One region of the Pelorhabdus sp. sgz311002 genome, then DNA from elsewhere that is predicted to be linked to it. Evidence: riboswitches for the same ligand, from Rfam matches in the RefSeq annotation. Region 1 holds a riboswitch; the other holds the start of a gene.

Region 1 (7,433 bases):
CGGTTTAAACAAATATAAACTATTTGATCCATCAATGAGACTATCAAGAATTTCCTTTTCATCGGCATAACCGCTTAAAACTAACCTTGTGGTAGCTGGATAGAGCGCTTTGACTTTTTTCAAAAACTGGTGTCCATCCATACCTGGCATGCGCATGTCGGAGACAACAATATCAATGGGATTTTCTTTTAAAATATCTAATCCTTCTTCGCCGCTTTCGGCTACGAACAACTCGTAATCTGTATCAAAAAAGAGCCGCTCAATGGCTTTCAGTATCGATTTTTCATCATCTACAAATAAAATACGATCTTCCATCTTCTTTTTGTCCCCCTCTTTCCCTTTTCTCGCTTATGAAACCACTTCATCTATATTTCTTTCTCCATAGGGAATTTTTATAAAAAATGAAGCACCATGGCCGATCTGGCTCTCCACTAAAAATTGTCCGCCATGTTTATTAATAATGCCATAAGCAATACTAAGGCCAAGACCAGTACCACTGCCCACCTCTTTGGTCGTAAAAAAGGGATCAAAGATTCGAGTCAAATACTCCGGTGGAATGCCAGGACCATCATCAGTAATTTTACATACGGCAAAAACATCCTCTACATACGTTTCCACCGTAATTTTTCCCATGCCCTCTTTGTGTTGACTTTTGATCGCATGAGACGCATTGACAAGAATATTCATCAATACCTGAGCAATCTGACCTTTATCGCATTTTATTTCAGGTAAATCTTGCATGTTCTTCGCTACTTCCGCAGTATATTTCACTTCATTTTTAGTAATCAACAGCGCTTCTTCTACAATCTGATTCATATCATGCATGGCAATTTCATCTTCTAAGCCTGTCCGAGCAAAATTCCGCAAACTCCGAACGATTTTAGCCACACGATTCACACCATCTTGCGATTCTGCAATCGTCGGACCAAAATCAGCTAGCACTCGAGTGATTTTATGACTTTTCTCGCCTTCACGCAAAGACGGAATTACCTCAAGCAACTGCTCCTTAGTACTTTGCTCATCAGCAGCAAAATCAACAAAGGAGCGATAAAGTTCGATAACTTCCTGAATACGAGTAAGATATTTTGCCATAATCTCTAGATTACTGCTGACAAATCCAATCGGATTATTGATTTCATGAGCCACCCCCGCGGCAATTTCCCCCAAAGAAGCTAGCTTCTCTGACTGAATCAAATGAAACTGCGCTTCTTTCAGTTTCTGGGTTACCGCTTGCAACTCTTGATATTGCTGAGACATTTGATCAAACATATCTCGCAACATAAGAATTCGTTTCCGCGCCTCTACGGCAGCTCGCATCCTTGTAGTAAATTCAATAACGTCAATTGGCTTTCCAATATAATCATTGGCCCCATATTCAAAACAAGTCCGAAAACTTTCTTTATCGGTTAACCCGGTAAACATAATAATCTGAATATCCTTATACTCATCATGACGACGAATTTGCTGTAAAAGCTCCATACCATTCAACTTAGGCATAACAATATCAAGTAGAATAATATCAATTTCCTGGTCCCGCAACAAATCTATGACAGTTTCAGGAAGTTTACAAGTTAGAACATCACTGTCTGGAATATGCGCTTCAATTAAATCTTTAGCTAAGGTAAGATTGAAGCGTTCATCATCAACAACTAACATTTTCATCGTCATCACCGACTTTCTTATGTTAATTCTTATTCTTGCTCCGTTTGTTTTAGCGGCAATTCCAGCAAAAATTGCGTACCTTCATTCAATTTACTTGTAAATGAAATTTTGCCATGATGTTTATTCACAATAATATCGTAAGAAATACTAAGCCCAAGCCCTGTGCCGCTGCCAACAGGCTTTGTAGTAAAAAATGGATTAAAAATATCTTGTCCAATTTCCTCCGGTATCCCGCTACCATTATCACAAATTGAACAGCAAACAAAGGAATCACGTACATATGTCTCGATTACGATTTTCCCCCAGGGTATGCTTTCCCCTTCTTTCATAGTAATTGCTTGGGCAGCATTTAACAGAAGATTTAGCAATACTTGATTAATCTGCCCCCCCACAGCTTGAATCAGCGGAATATCGCCTAACTGGAGGTCCACTGCTGCAATATATTTGAATTCATTTCGGCAAACAACCAACGAGCTTTGAATTCCTTCATTTAAGTCATAAGCTTCCCAACTACCGCTTTGATCACTACGTGAAAAGGCTCGTAAGGCTTTAACAATGCTGCCAACCCGCTGAAGCCCTTCCAGGCTCTCCGAAAAAGCCGGTTCAATATCTGTTAAAATGTAATCAATTTTCTTCTTTTTCATTAAGGTGCTCAAGTTTTGTAAGGACTGCTTCAGTCTTTCAGGATCCTGATTTCCCGCTTCTTCTGCTACCTTTTTTAAAGCAGCAATCATTTCAATAAGGCGTTTTGTATATTCTTCAAGGGTTTCGTAGTTGCTAAGTACAAATCCTAAGGGATTATTAATTTCATGAGCAATTCCAGCTGCTAGCTGGCCTATCGAAGCCATTTTTTCCTGATGAAGAATTTGCGATTGCGCATTTTTCAATTCACTGTAGGCATTTTCCAGTTCCACATTTTTGACTTTCAGTTCGCCTTCGGCAGCTTCCCGATCATGGACTTCCTTTTGTAATTCGGTGTTGATTTCAAGCAATTCCTGGTTTTTCCCCGTAAGTTGTCCATTGACAGTAAAAAGCTGTTTCGTCCGCTCCTTCACCTTCTCTTCTAGCTCGTCACGAGCGGCAGCCAAATACATTTCTGTCCGCTTTTGCCGCCGTATCACTAAGAGCAGTAGACAAATAAACAACAAAAGAATAAAAGTAAGCGCGCCAACGACCTGATAGTAAGCGATGATTCTTTCATGTAAGCTTGCCAAAACCTCCTCTTCGGCAATCCCCACTACAACAGCCAAAGGATAATCTGGCAATACATGATAACTGTAAATACGCTTCACAGGATCAAGGGCTCCTTCGCCAATAAAAGACCCGGACTCTTGTGTTTGAATTTGTTGCAACAAAGCACTTCCCGTTAAATCTTGCCCTGCAGTATGATCTTCGCCAGCCTGCCTAGCTCTGACAATCCCGTCAAAACCCACAAGGGCAATCGATGATTTATCACCTAAATGAACCTGACGGTAAAAGTTCGTAAAGTAATTTAAATCAACGGAAACGATAACTACCCCGCCAAAAGATTTATCGGGCTTATTAATACGCCGTGTCATTTGTATCGACCATTTACCGGAAGATCGGCCAAGAACAGGTTTGCTAATGAATAATTGATTCGTATCTGCTTTTTGATGCACAAAAAAATGTTCCCGATCTTTTAAATTAGAGGGCACAAAAGGCACTTGGCTGCTTAATAATAAATCACCATTCTCGCCAGCAATGCTCAATAATACAAAGGGCTGATTGGTCAACCGACCCTCATTAATATAACGAGGAATGCTAATGATCGCCCCATCTGTTTCATATTGATATTTTAAAAACAGCACTGTTTGATCGGCACTGCGAATCGTCCGAAGTGAATGTTCCTCAAAGGCGCGGGCAAAATTGCTTGTTTCTTTTATAGCCTGCTCAATCTCAATTTGCTGTTCCGCTTGTATTTTATAATAAAGTCCGCCCCAAACTAAGGAAAGTAAGAGAAACGCAAATAATAGAATGACTAATGTACTTCTCTGCCATAGCCATCGCTGCCAAGAAACAGTACTTGCGTTCATCTTACAAACCTCCCTTATCTATAAGCAAAACACTATACTTCTTTTTCCGTTTTAATTCGACATATTTTTCCACTCTCCTGTCTATCAAATCAAATAACTGAATTTTCCCAAGAAAAATGCAGCTGCCTTATTGTGCAGCTGCATAAGTCCTATTATATTTGATAATCATAAACAGGATAATGAGAACGTACTGCTTTACCGGCGCAACGACTTAGAATTTTGCCGTCAGCAAAAACAATCTGTCCATCGAGCAAAACATAATCAATCCCTTCCGGCCAGGCATCGGGTCTTCCAAAATCAGCTTTATCGCAAATCGTGCGAATATCAAAAATCGTAATATCAGCATCCATGCCCTCCTGCAGCCTACCTTTATAAGTAAGTCCCAACGTCTCAGCAGGTAAATACGTGGCTTTGCGCAACGCTTCAAGTAAGCTCAACTCGTAATTTTCACGCACAAGCTTACGCAAATAACGCGGGAAGCTACCGGCAATCTGGGGATGGCCCTCGCCTTTAGCATAAGGGCCAGTATCGGTGGATGGCATAGCAAAAGGATGACGCAAAGCCTCATAAATTTCTTCTTCAATACCTGTAAGAACAACTACAGAAGCCCCTGGATCTACGTTACGCAATTCTTCATAAATAGCGGGCGTCAATCGTTGACCGTTATATTTTCCGGTAACTACAAGAATATCTTCCAATCCCCAGCCATTTAACGCCATGGACTCTTCATTAAATAATACAGCTCCAATGTGCGTCGCCCACTGTGTATACATACCGCTGTCAAAACGAATGTCAATCCCGCTAGCGCGCGCTTGGTTAATAAGCGCCAATGCCTCTGCTACCATACCGGTACCATATTGATATACTAAATGAGACACCTGAATTCTCGCTCCAGTTTGCCGTGCAATTTGGATCGCTTCCACTAAAGAAAACATATCAATGGCAGTAATCATTCTTGTGTCAATTGATATAACCCGCCCATAGCGAGCGGCAATTTGGCTCAAACGTATAACTTCTGCCTCAGATGTCCCCGGCGCATAGGCTAGCCCGAGTGACAAGCCGCAAGCCCCTTCAATAAAAGCTCGTTCTACAAAGAGTTCCATTTGCTGTAGCTGCTCTTCCGTAGCTGGCTGCAAAGGATCCAATGCTCCGACAGCTTTTCGCAAACTAATCGAATGACCAATCATTTCCGCTTGATGAAGAATAAACCCCTGCTTTTCTTGCGCGGAAAAAAACGCTTCTATATCAAGCGGGCCAAGTCCACAATTACCGCCAATCGTTGTTGTAATTCCTTGCCGCAAAGATAATTCACCGCAATAATCGTCAAGATCTACATGCCCATGAATATCAATAAATCCTGGCGAAACAATCCGCCCTGCCACAGGGAGAACCTCGCGTCCTTGTAATTCTTCTGATGTAATTGCCGCAATTTTCCCGTTGAAAATTCCTATATTGCCGCGTCGTCGCATCCCTCTTTCAGGATCAATAAGCAAACCATCGCTAATTACGATGTCATAGATCATGGTGGCCGCCTTTCTTTCTACGATAATGAATCAAGTTTGTTTCATTATACCGTGGTTTTAATCTAAATACCATCGCCATCAAGTCCTGCCAAAGCAGTAAAACGTTGTTTTTCAGTCCGATCAATCTGGACGACTTTCCCTGTTTTCACTACGATAGTAACCTGGCCATACTCAATTCCTTCACAGGCTTCTTCCAGCCCCTTGCGCACCGCTTTAAACTCCTTACTACGTTCACTATTTTTACGAAATGAGCCTAACGATTCATCAGGACGAATTTTTTCATTGCGTTCAATCTGAATCAAACGGAAATTCTGCCAAGTGAGCGTAAGATGTCCATGATACACTTGTTGCAAAATAGCTAAAATCTGGTCCAGTTGCTTTACCGAAATTTGATTTTGTTTTTCTAGCATACTGTTTTCTCTCCCTTAGACTAAAAAATAAAACGTAAGAGCCCATTTGAAAGAAGCTCTTACGTTTCTGCGCTTCTCTCATCGTTCAGGAAATTTCCTGCTGGAATTGGCACCTTGCTAAAAAGCCGGTTGCCGGGCGTCATCGGGCCAGTCCCTCGACCACTCTAGATAAGAGTTTATTCGGTAATTTATATCATTTTCTCAATTCTGTTGCAGCAAAGCATTCATACTACCTGTTTGATAGCCGTTAAGATCGATTGTTATAAAAGTAAAGCCAAGACGCCTAAACTCGACTACAATTTGCTCTCGTACTTTATCCTGACATAAACTGGGGATCCATTCCGCTTCGACTTCAATGCGAGCTACCTGCCCATGGTGACGCACTCGTATCGAACCAGAACAAAACTTTCTGATATACTCTTCAGCTTGCTCTATTTGTCCAAGCTTTTCCGCAGTTATCGCTTCGCCATAAGCCACCCTAGACGACAAACAGGCTGCGCTTGGTTTATTCCAGGTTGCCAGCCCCCACTTTTTCGAAAGTTGACGAATTTCTTTTTTGGTGAAACCAGCTTCTAGCAGAGGCGATGCGACTTGATCCAATTCTGAAACAGCTTGTATGCCTGGTCGATAGTCGCCGAGGTCATCTTGATTTGATCCTTCGAGTATCCATTGAAATTCATGTTGTCTAGCCCAGGATACCAACGCAGAAAACCGCAGTGTTTTACAATGATAGCAGCGATCTGCGTCATTTTCTCTAAAGTCAGGGCTAGCGAGTTCATCGATTGGCAGCAACTCGTGACGAATGCCAATTTCTTTGGCTACCGCTATAGCAGCAGTTTTTTCGCTTTGCGGCAAGGTTGCTGAGTAAGCAGTAACTGCAAGAGCTTTTTCACCTAATATTTTATAAGCAGCGGCGGCTAAAAAAGTACTGTCGACCCCACCAGAAAAACCGATGACTACACTTTCATAACTACGAAGCATTGTTTCAAGCTTCGCCAGCTTATCAGATAGAGTATTCATCACAATCCCCCCGTTCATTTAAATAAAACAACAAAAAAAGGCCACTGCACCTTATTTTTCAAAAGATACAATGAGCCTTCAGTATTTCTGATCAGCTACTTAGCGTATTTGTTTTAATATAAAATAGCATGGAACTACAACTCTGTCAATGAAAATTTCCCGATATGGGAAATTTTTACTTGCCATTTTGTTGGGAATTTCGCAAAATAATAGAGTACAGAATCACCATACTTTTAGGAGGCTTTACCGTGACACAGGAAATTAAAGCAAAAGAAACGCGCGAATTTCAAACTGAAACGAAACAACTTCTCGATTTAATGATCCATTCCATCTATACAAACAAAGAGATTTTTTTGCGTGAATTGGTCTCCAATGCCTCGGATGCCATTGATAAAGTTCGGTTTGCATCGTTAACCAATCAGAATTTACTAGAAGGAAATGATACCTTTGAAATTCTGCTATCCCCTGATGAAAGTACAAAAACATTAACGATTTCTGACAATGGCATGGGCATGACCTATGACGAAGTCATCGCCACTATCGGTACAATTGCTCAATCAGGTACAAAGGCCTTTTTAGCTAAAATGAAAGAATCAGGCACAAATTCTGATACAGAGCTGATTGGCCAATTTGGTGTCGGCTTTTATTCCGCCTTTATGGTTGCCCAAAAAGTCACGCTTCTGACACGAGCTCCCGGACAAGAAAAGGGTGTAAAATGGGAATCAGCAGGCGACGGAACTTATACGATCGAGGAATTTGACAAA
Region 2 (7,433 bases), on a different contig from region 1:
TCAGCTTTTTTCCCGCCTCTACTCTCTGACGCTTGAAAGACAGGGGGAATGGGGACTTTACTTAGCTCTTGGGCTTACAACGAAGGCGCTTGCCCGCATGATTATTGTAGAAACTAGCTTGCTTTGTTCACTAGGGGCCTTAATTGGATTCATTGGCGGTTACCTTTTTTATTTAGGAGCGGTGCGCTTCATATTAACCTATGAATCTTTCCCGTTTATTTATCCGGATTTTCTTGTCGTTGGCAAAATAGGGGTTCTGCTTTTTTTAGTTTGGCTGGCGATTGGTCTTTTAGCCGCGTGGATTCCCGCATATCGGAGCAGTAAAGTGGAGCCAAGTTTGGTTATGACACGGGGAGAGTTTGATTGATAGGAGATGGAAAATTGGAATCTTTACTGGGAATTCGCCAGATTAAAAAATTCTATGGCCAAGAAACTATTTTATATGATGTTTCATTTCAGCTAGAAAAAGGCGAAATGATATCCATTGTTGGTGAATCTGGAACAGGGAAAACAACACTGTTGTCTATTTTAGGCTTATTGCAAAACCCCAGTGCAGGTGAAATATGGTTTAAAGGACAAGAAGCCGGGGCGCTTAGCCCGTCAGAGCGAGCAAAGCTGAGAAGTTTTAATATTGGCTTTGTTTTTCAAAGAGCGCGTTTAGTCGGATCGCTTACGGCACTGGAAAATGTACTGGTTCCTTCTTGGCTATTTCAGCAGCAAAAAGCGGAAAAAACGGCGACAACGGCTAGAGCTGAACATTTGCTGCGCGAGTTGGGGCTTGGACATCGTCTTACCTATTTGCCGGAGCAACTGAGTATTGGGCAGATGCGGCGTGTTGCTCTGGCTAGGGCGCTGCTCTTAGAACCTGAGATCATTTTGGCGGATGAGCCTACAAATGATTTAGATGCAGATTCAGCTGTCACTGTGATGGAATATCTAAAAAAGGCGCAACGAAACGGAGCCGGCGTTGTCATTGTCACCCATGATTGTCGGCAGGCTGCTTTAGCTGACCGTAGATTTGAATTAAAAAAAGGCTTGCTTCAATTAATATGAGTACAAAGTGATGATATTTCTTTTCTTTAACTGGTATACAGGGAGTGGCGCATGTGAAAAAGTGGTTCAAAAGAATTTTTTCTGTATTTTATCGGCTACTAGCAGTTTTGCTTTTTTTGCTGCTATGGGAAGTGGCGCCAAGAATTGGTCTGGCTGATCCGACTTTTTTGCCGCCTTTTTCGAAAGTTTTTGCTGCTTTTTGGAGTTTGCTTCTTAGCGGTGAATTAATTAAGCATATTGCCGTGAGCCTTAGACGTTCGGTCATTGGTTTTGGTCTTGGTCTGGCGATTGCAATTCCTTTGGGACTTTTAATCGGGTGGTTTAGAGGTTTTGAACGGTTTATTGATCCTTTACTGCAGACTTTTCGGCAGACTTCAACGTTAGCCTTGTTTCCTGTCTTTATCTTGCTCTTTGGGATTGGCGAAGTTTCGAAGGTTGCGATTATTTTCTGGGGTGTGCAGTGGGCAATTTTACTGAATACCATTGCTGGGGTTCGCAGTGTCGATCCGCTGTTAATTAAATCGGCTCGCTCGATGGGGACATCTCAATTGACTATTTTTAGCAAAGTCATTGTGCCGGCTTCAATTCCAGCTATTTTTACAGGTATTCGTTTAAGTGCTACCACTTCTATTTTGATTTTGATTGCAGCGGAAATGATTGGCGCCAATGCCGGCCTCGGTTTTTTACTCTATGATGCAGAAGTGAAATATCAAATCCCTACAATGTATGCTTCTATTATTACCATGTCAATGCTAGGCGTGGCTCTAAATTATACGTTGGTGGCTCTTGAAAAACGCGTGACACGTTGGAAAGAAGATCCTGTTACCGGAAGCTGAAAAGCATAGGCAGTTGACTATAAGTAAAGTGAGTTGAAAGCTGATGATTCGCATTCAGAATGTAAGTAAAATGTATCAAACACCGCAAGCAACTGTTCATGCGCTTCAAGACATTAATCTAGAGATTAATGACGGTGATATTTTTGGAATTATCGGGTTTAGCGGTGCTGGAAAATCAACTCTGATTCGTTGTTTGAATCGACTGGAAGAGCCGGATTCTGGCAGCATTTTAATTGGAAGTCAAGATATTATTACGATGGATAAACAACAGCTGCGACTGGCTCGCCGCAAGATCGGCATGATTTTTCAACAGTTTAATTTGTTTGATGCCAAGACGGTTTTTGATAATGTGGCCTTTCCGTTAAAGGTGGCTGGTTATTCGCAAACAGAAATTGCCAAACGTGTTGCCGCCATTCTGGAACTCGTTGATTTGACAGACAAAGCAAATGCCTATCCATTGCAATTGAGCGGTGGACAAAAGCAACGTGTAGGGATTGCCAGAGCTCTTTCAAATGAACCAGATGTACTTCTAAGTGATGAAGCAACTTCGGCCCTTGATCCGCAAACAACCTATTCTATTCTAGAATTATTGAAAGCTATTAATCAAAAATTGGGGTTAACAATTGTACTGATTACTCACGAGTTAGATGTTTTAAAGCATATTTGCAATCATATGGCTGTCATTGAACAAGGGAAGATCGTAGAAACAGGAACTGTGGATAAATTTTTTATGAATCCAGAAAGTGACACGGCTAAAAAATTTGTGCAGATTCTGCAAGGGTTTCAATCAAAGCGGATTTTTCGGGAGGGAGAAGGCATTTGAATGATGACTTATTAGACTTATTATTTATCGGTCTTGGCGATACGGTTTATATGGTGTTACTGTCGACCTTAGCCGCCTTGGTTTTGGGGTTGCCGCTAGGTGTTATTTTAGTGATTACCGAGAAAGGAAATTTATTGGCATCGCCTAGGATTAACAAAATATTAGGAACGATTATTAATATTTTTCGATCCTTTCCTTCCATTATTCTGATTGTAATTTTATTGCCCTTATCTCGTTTATTAATTGGCACGACACTTGGGGCTACGGCAGCGATTGTACCGCTTTCGATTGGCGCAGCGCCTTTTTTAGCACGTATTATTGAGAATTGCTTAAAAGAGGTGGGGATTGGAAAAATTGAAGCGGCTGTAGCGATGGGAGCCACGCCTTTTACTATTATCACGCAAGTTCTGATTCCAGAAGCACTGCCCTCTTTAGTCCGGGGTGTCACGCTGGCAATTATCGCGATTACTGGTTTTACTGCTGTGGCTGGCGCCATTGGCGCTGGCGGTCTAGGAAGTCTCGCGATTCGCTTTGGTTATATGCGTTATCGTGATGATGTGATGATTGCCACTGTTATTATTTTAGTCATTTTAGTACAAGGCATTCAATGGGGAGGTGATTGGCTCGCTAGGCGGATTAATCGTAAACGTTATAAGTTTGAATAAAGGATAAGAGAGAAGGATGATGGGGATGTTCACAAAGAAAGTTTGGAAAAAACTGATTATCATACTTGGTGTTGTTGCATTAGCCACGAGTATGGGAGGCTGCGGCAGCGACAAAAAAGAAAGCACTCAGACTACAGGAAAATCAGAAGTAACTGTCAAAATTGGCGCAGCCGTTGTGCCTCATGCTGAAATCTTAAATTTTATTAAACCAAAATTAAAAGCAGAAGGAATTAATTTAGAGGTCGTTGTTTTAGATGATGAAGGGCAATTAAATCCTGCTCTGCAGAATAAACAGATTGATGGTAATTATTTTCAACATTTGCCTTATCTTGAGTCTGTTGCGAAGGAAAAAGGTTATGACTTTACAGTGGCAGCTAAGGTTCACGTAGAACCAATTGGCTTTTATTCACAGAAGGTTAAATCAAAGGATGAGTTGAAAAATGGCGCCACTATTGCAATATCGAATAACCCTTCCAACGAATATCGGGGGCTTATTTTGCTCCAGGCCAATGGATTAATCAAATTAAAAGAAGGGTTAGCTACTTTTGCCGCGACACCGCGTGACATTGTCGAAAATCCGAAAAACTTAAAATTTGTTGAGGTCGATCCGGCACAACTGACTAGAGCTTTGCCTGATGTCGACGGAGCTGTTATCAATACCAATTATGTGCTAGAAGCAAAAATAGATCCTAAAACAGCTTTATTTCGTGAAGATGCTAATTCCCCTTATGCCAATGATCTTGTCGTAAGAAAAGGGGATGAAAATCGCCCGGAAATCAAAAAAATTGCTGAATATTTAACTTCGCCAGAGGTGAAGAAATTTATTCAAGATAAATATGGCGTAGCCGTAGTTGCCGCTTTTTAGAAAAAATTATACTCCATTCCATTGACAGAAAGATAAAGCAATGTTACACTATTAACAATTTCATAGCGAAACTCTTATCAAGAGTGGTCGAGGGACTGGCCCGATGACACCCGGCAACCGGCGTTTTTACGCGTAAGGTGCTAAATCCAGCAGGAGAAATCCTGAAAGATGAGAGAAAGGAAGTTATGTCCCTTTCCTCATGGAAAGGGACTTTTTGTATGCATTGCAGTAAAAGTAAATGTTTCTAAAGTGAGTTTTACAACAGGATGGAGGAAAATCATGAAATTGAATTCGAAAATTGTGCACATTGGTGTACGCAGCGATGAGAAAACAGGAGCAATTAGTACGCCGATTTATCAAACAGCATCTTTTGCCCATCCCGCAGTGGGGCAAAGTACTGGTTATGATTATACGCGCACAAAAAATCCAACGAGAGAAGTTTTAGAAAAGGGAATTGCAATTTTAGAAAATGGTGCAGGCGGTTATGCCTTTGCGACTGGGATGGCGGCTATTACGGCAGTGTTGATGCTGTACAAGGCGGGCGATCATATTGTGGTGATTCAGGATTGTTATGGCGGAACTTATCGCGTCATTGATAAGGTGTTTGCTCCCTTTGGCTTGACCGCAACTTATGTTGATGCTACTGACGTAGAAAATATTGCGGCAGCCATCCAAGCTAATACCAAGGCAGTTTTGATTGAAACGCCTACCAATCCGTTAATGAATATTGTCGATATTGCGGCAACAGCAAGGCTTACGAAAGCGAAAGGTATTCATTTGATTGTTGATAATACCTTTTTAACGCCCTGTCTACAGCGCCCCTTAGAACTGGGCGCCGATATTGTGCTTCACAGCGGTACGAAATATTTAGCAGGTCATAATGATTTATTATGCGGCCTTGTTGTAGCTAATGATCCCGAACTCGCTGAAAAAATTCAATATATCCAAAACGCTACAGGCAATATTTTAAGTCCTGGCGATAGTTGGCTGCTGATTCGCGGCATGAAAACCTTAGCGCTTCGGATGCAGCGTCACAATGAGAATGCTCAGGCTGTAGCTGAATGGCTTAACCAGCATCGTCATGTAACGAAAGTCTATTATCCTGGTCTAGCGGAGCATCCCGGCAAGGCGGTTCAAGATAAGCAAGCTTCTGGTTATGGTGGTATGGTTTCTTTTACGGTGGAGCGACCGGAACTTGTGCTGCAAGTACTCGAAAAAGTGAAGTTCATTCAATTTGCCGAAAGTCTCGGCGGTGTTGAGACATTGATTACTTTTCCGGCGAAACAGACCCATGCCGATATTCCGGTGGAAACAAGAGCTAAATTAGGTATTGATGATTGCTTGCTCCGCCTTTCTGTTGGCGTGGAAGATGTGACGGATATTATTGCCGATTTGGATCAGGCTCTGGAATAAAAATTGTTTTATGACTATTAATAGGTGTTAGGAAAAAGGAGACGAAGAAATTATGCAGAGAATTCAAAAGTACGCTTCCGAAAAAGCAAGTCATTTTACAGAGTCTGTAATCCGTGATATGACACGGGTAGCTGTAAAACATGGCGCAATTAACCTCGCGCAAGGCTTTCCCGACTTTCCAGCGCCTGACGCGATTAAACAAGCTGCAGCTGACGCAATTTTTAATGATCATAATCAATATGCGATCACTTGGGGAACAAAGGATTTACGCGATGGCATTACGGCAAAAGTAAAAAAAGAATATGGTATCGAAATTGATCCGGAAAAACAAATTACCGTTTGCTGCGGCTCCACGGAAGGGATGATCGCCACCTTACTTGCCACGATTAATCCTGGCGATGAAGTCATTGTTTTTGAACCTTTCTATGAGAATTATGGCGCTGATGCTGTTCTATGCGGCGCGACTCCAAAATATGTGACGCTCCATACCCCGGATTTTCACCTCGACTTAGATGAATTAAAAGCAGCTTTTTCTGATAAGACGAGAGCGATTATTATTAATACGCCTCATAATCCTACCGGTAAAGTGTTTTCAGCGGAAGAATTGCAAGTGATTGCTGAGTTATGTCAAAAGTATGATGTTTTGGCAATTACTGACGAAATTTACGAATATATCCTTTATGATGGCGCTAAACATATTCCGCTTTATAATCTGCCGGGGATGGCTGAACGGACGATTATTATTAACAGCACCTCAAAAACTTATAGTGTGACTGGCTGGCGTATTGGCTATGTGATTGCTTCGCCGGAAATTACCGATTCGATTCGTAAAGTTCATGACTTTTTGACAGTTGGCGCCGCTGCTCCCTTACAGGTTGCTTCTGCCGCAGCTTTGCGGTTCCCTGACTCCTATTATCAGGAGCTAGGAGATTTTTACGCCGAACGCCGTGATTTGCTTCTAGGAGCGTTAGAATCAGTGGGTCTTCGTTGTGTAAAACCGCAGGGAGCTTACTATATTATGGCGGATATTCGTTCTTTAGGGTGGTACGATGATGTAGAATTTTCCTTCTATCTGACCCGAGAAATTGGTGTTGCGCCTGTACCTGGTTCCAGTTTTTATCGTCCCGACAGCGCTGATGCCCATACTTTTATTCGGTTTTGCTACTGCAAAAAAATCGAAACATTAGAAGCGGCTGTAGCAAGATTGAAGAAAGTAAGTTTACAGCATAAGTAGAAAACGTACTGTTGATAAAAAGTGCATTTGTGCCTACGCTAAGGCATAAATGCACTTTTGTTATGTCCAGGTTGATTCATAACTTTTACTGTTGTTTTTTATTTGACCGTAACAGTTCATCTTATGTGTTTAAAAAAATAGTGCATTGGTTTAAACAATATTTGATTTTTGACAGGAAGTCTTACAAGGGGTATATTATTTATAATTACAATTGTAATCTTTAGGAGTGGAAAGCTTTGAAAACGTTACCGCAAATCTCGGACATGGAATGGCAAGTTATGAAGATTTTATGGGCAAAGGCACCGCTTACAGCCAACCAAGTCATTAAGCAAATCGAAGGGATTATGCCATGGAAGCCCAAGACCGTTAAAACAATGTTGGGAAGACTGGTAAAGAAAAAAGCCGTCGCTTTTCATGTCGAAGGCCGGGAATATGTGTATTATCCCCTTGTGGCCGAAGTCGATTGTATAAAAGCGGAAAGCCAGTCCTTTTTAGACAAAGTATTTTCTGGCGCTTTGAATGTGATGTTTGCCAATTTTTTAGA

What was found. Region 1 has a riboswitch for S-adenosylmethionine ahead of AC0NJP_RS06340 (DUF2292 domain-containing protein). Riboswitches for the same ligand answer to the same signal wherever they lie in the genome.
Region 2: linked by a shared signal. The riboswitch ahead of AC0NJP_RS13640 (trans-sulfuration enzyme family protein) and the one ahead of AC0NJP_RS06340 (DUF2292 domain-containing protein) in region 1 are both predicted to bind S-adenosylmethionine.

What each region holds. Positions count from the first base shown of each region.
Region 1 covers NZ_JBWBCL010000003.1:99,426-106,858, forward strand. Annotated here, with positions in the region: gene AC0NJP_RS06320 (HDOD domain-containing protein) at 1-315, opposite strand, end outside; gene AC0NJP_RS06325 (hybrid sensor histidine kinase/response regulator) at 349-1,668, opposite strand; gene AC0NJP_RS06330 (ATP-binding protein) at 1,692-3,716, opposite strand; gene AC0NJP_RS06335 (N-acyl-D-amino-acid deacylase family protein) at 3,869-5,239, opposite strand; gene AC0NJP_RS06340 (DUF2292 domain-containing protein) at 5,302-5,649, opposite strand; SAM riboswitch class I at 5,725-5,824, opposite strand; gene larE (ATP-dependent sacrificial sulfur transferase LarE) at 5,851-6,669, opposite strand; gene htpG (molecular chaperone HtpG) at 6,918-7,433, shown strand, end outside.
Region 2 covers NZ_JBWBCL010000009.1:93,137-100,569, forward strand. Annotated here, with positions in the region: gene AC0NJP_RS13610 (ABC transporter permease) at 1-367, shown strand, start outside; gene AC0NJP_RS13615 (ABC transporter ATP-binding protein) at 382-1,053, shown strand; gene AC0NJP_RS13620 (ABC transporter permease) at 1,107-1,889, shown strand; gene AC0NJP_RS13625 (methionine ABC transporter ATP-binding protein) at 1,933-2,712, shown strand; gene AC0NJP_RS13630 (methionine ABC transporter permease) at 2,709-3,377, shown strand; gene AC0NJP_RS13635 (MetQ/NlpA family ABC transporter substrate-binding protein) at 3,403-4,242, shown strand; SAM riboswitch class I at 4,314-4,417, shown strand; gene AC0NJP_RS13640 (trans-sulfuration enzyme family protein) at 4,522-5,655, shown strand; gene AC0NJP_RS13645 (pyridoxal phosphate-dependent aminotransferase) at 5,708-6,889, shown strand; gene AC0NJP_RS13650 (BlaI/MecI/CopY family transcriptional regulator) at 7,153-7,433, shown strand, end outside.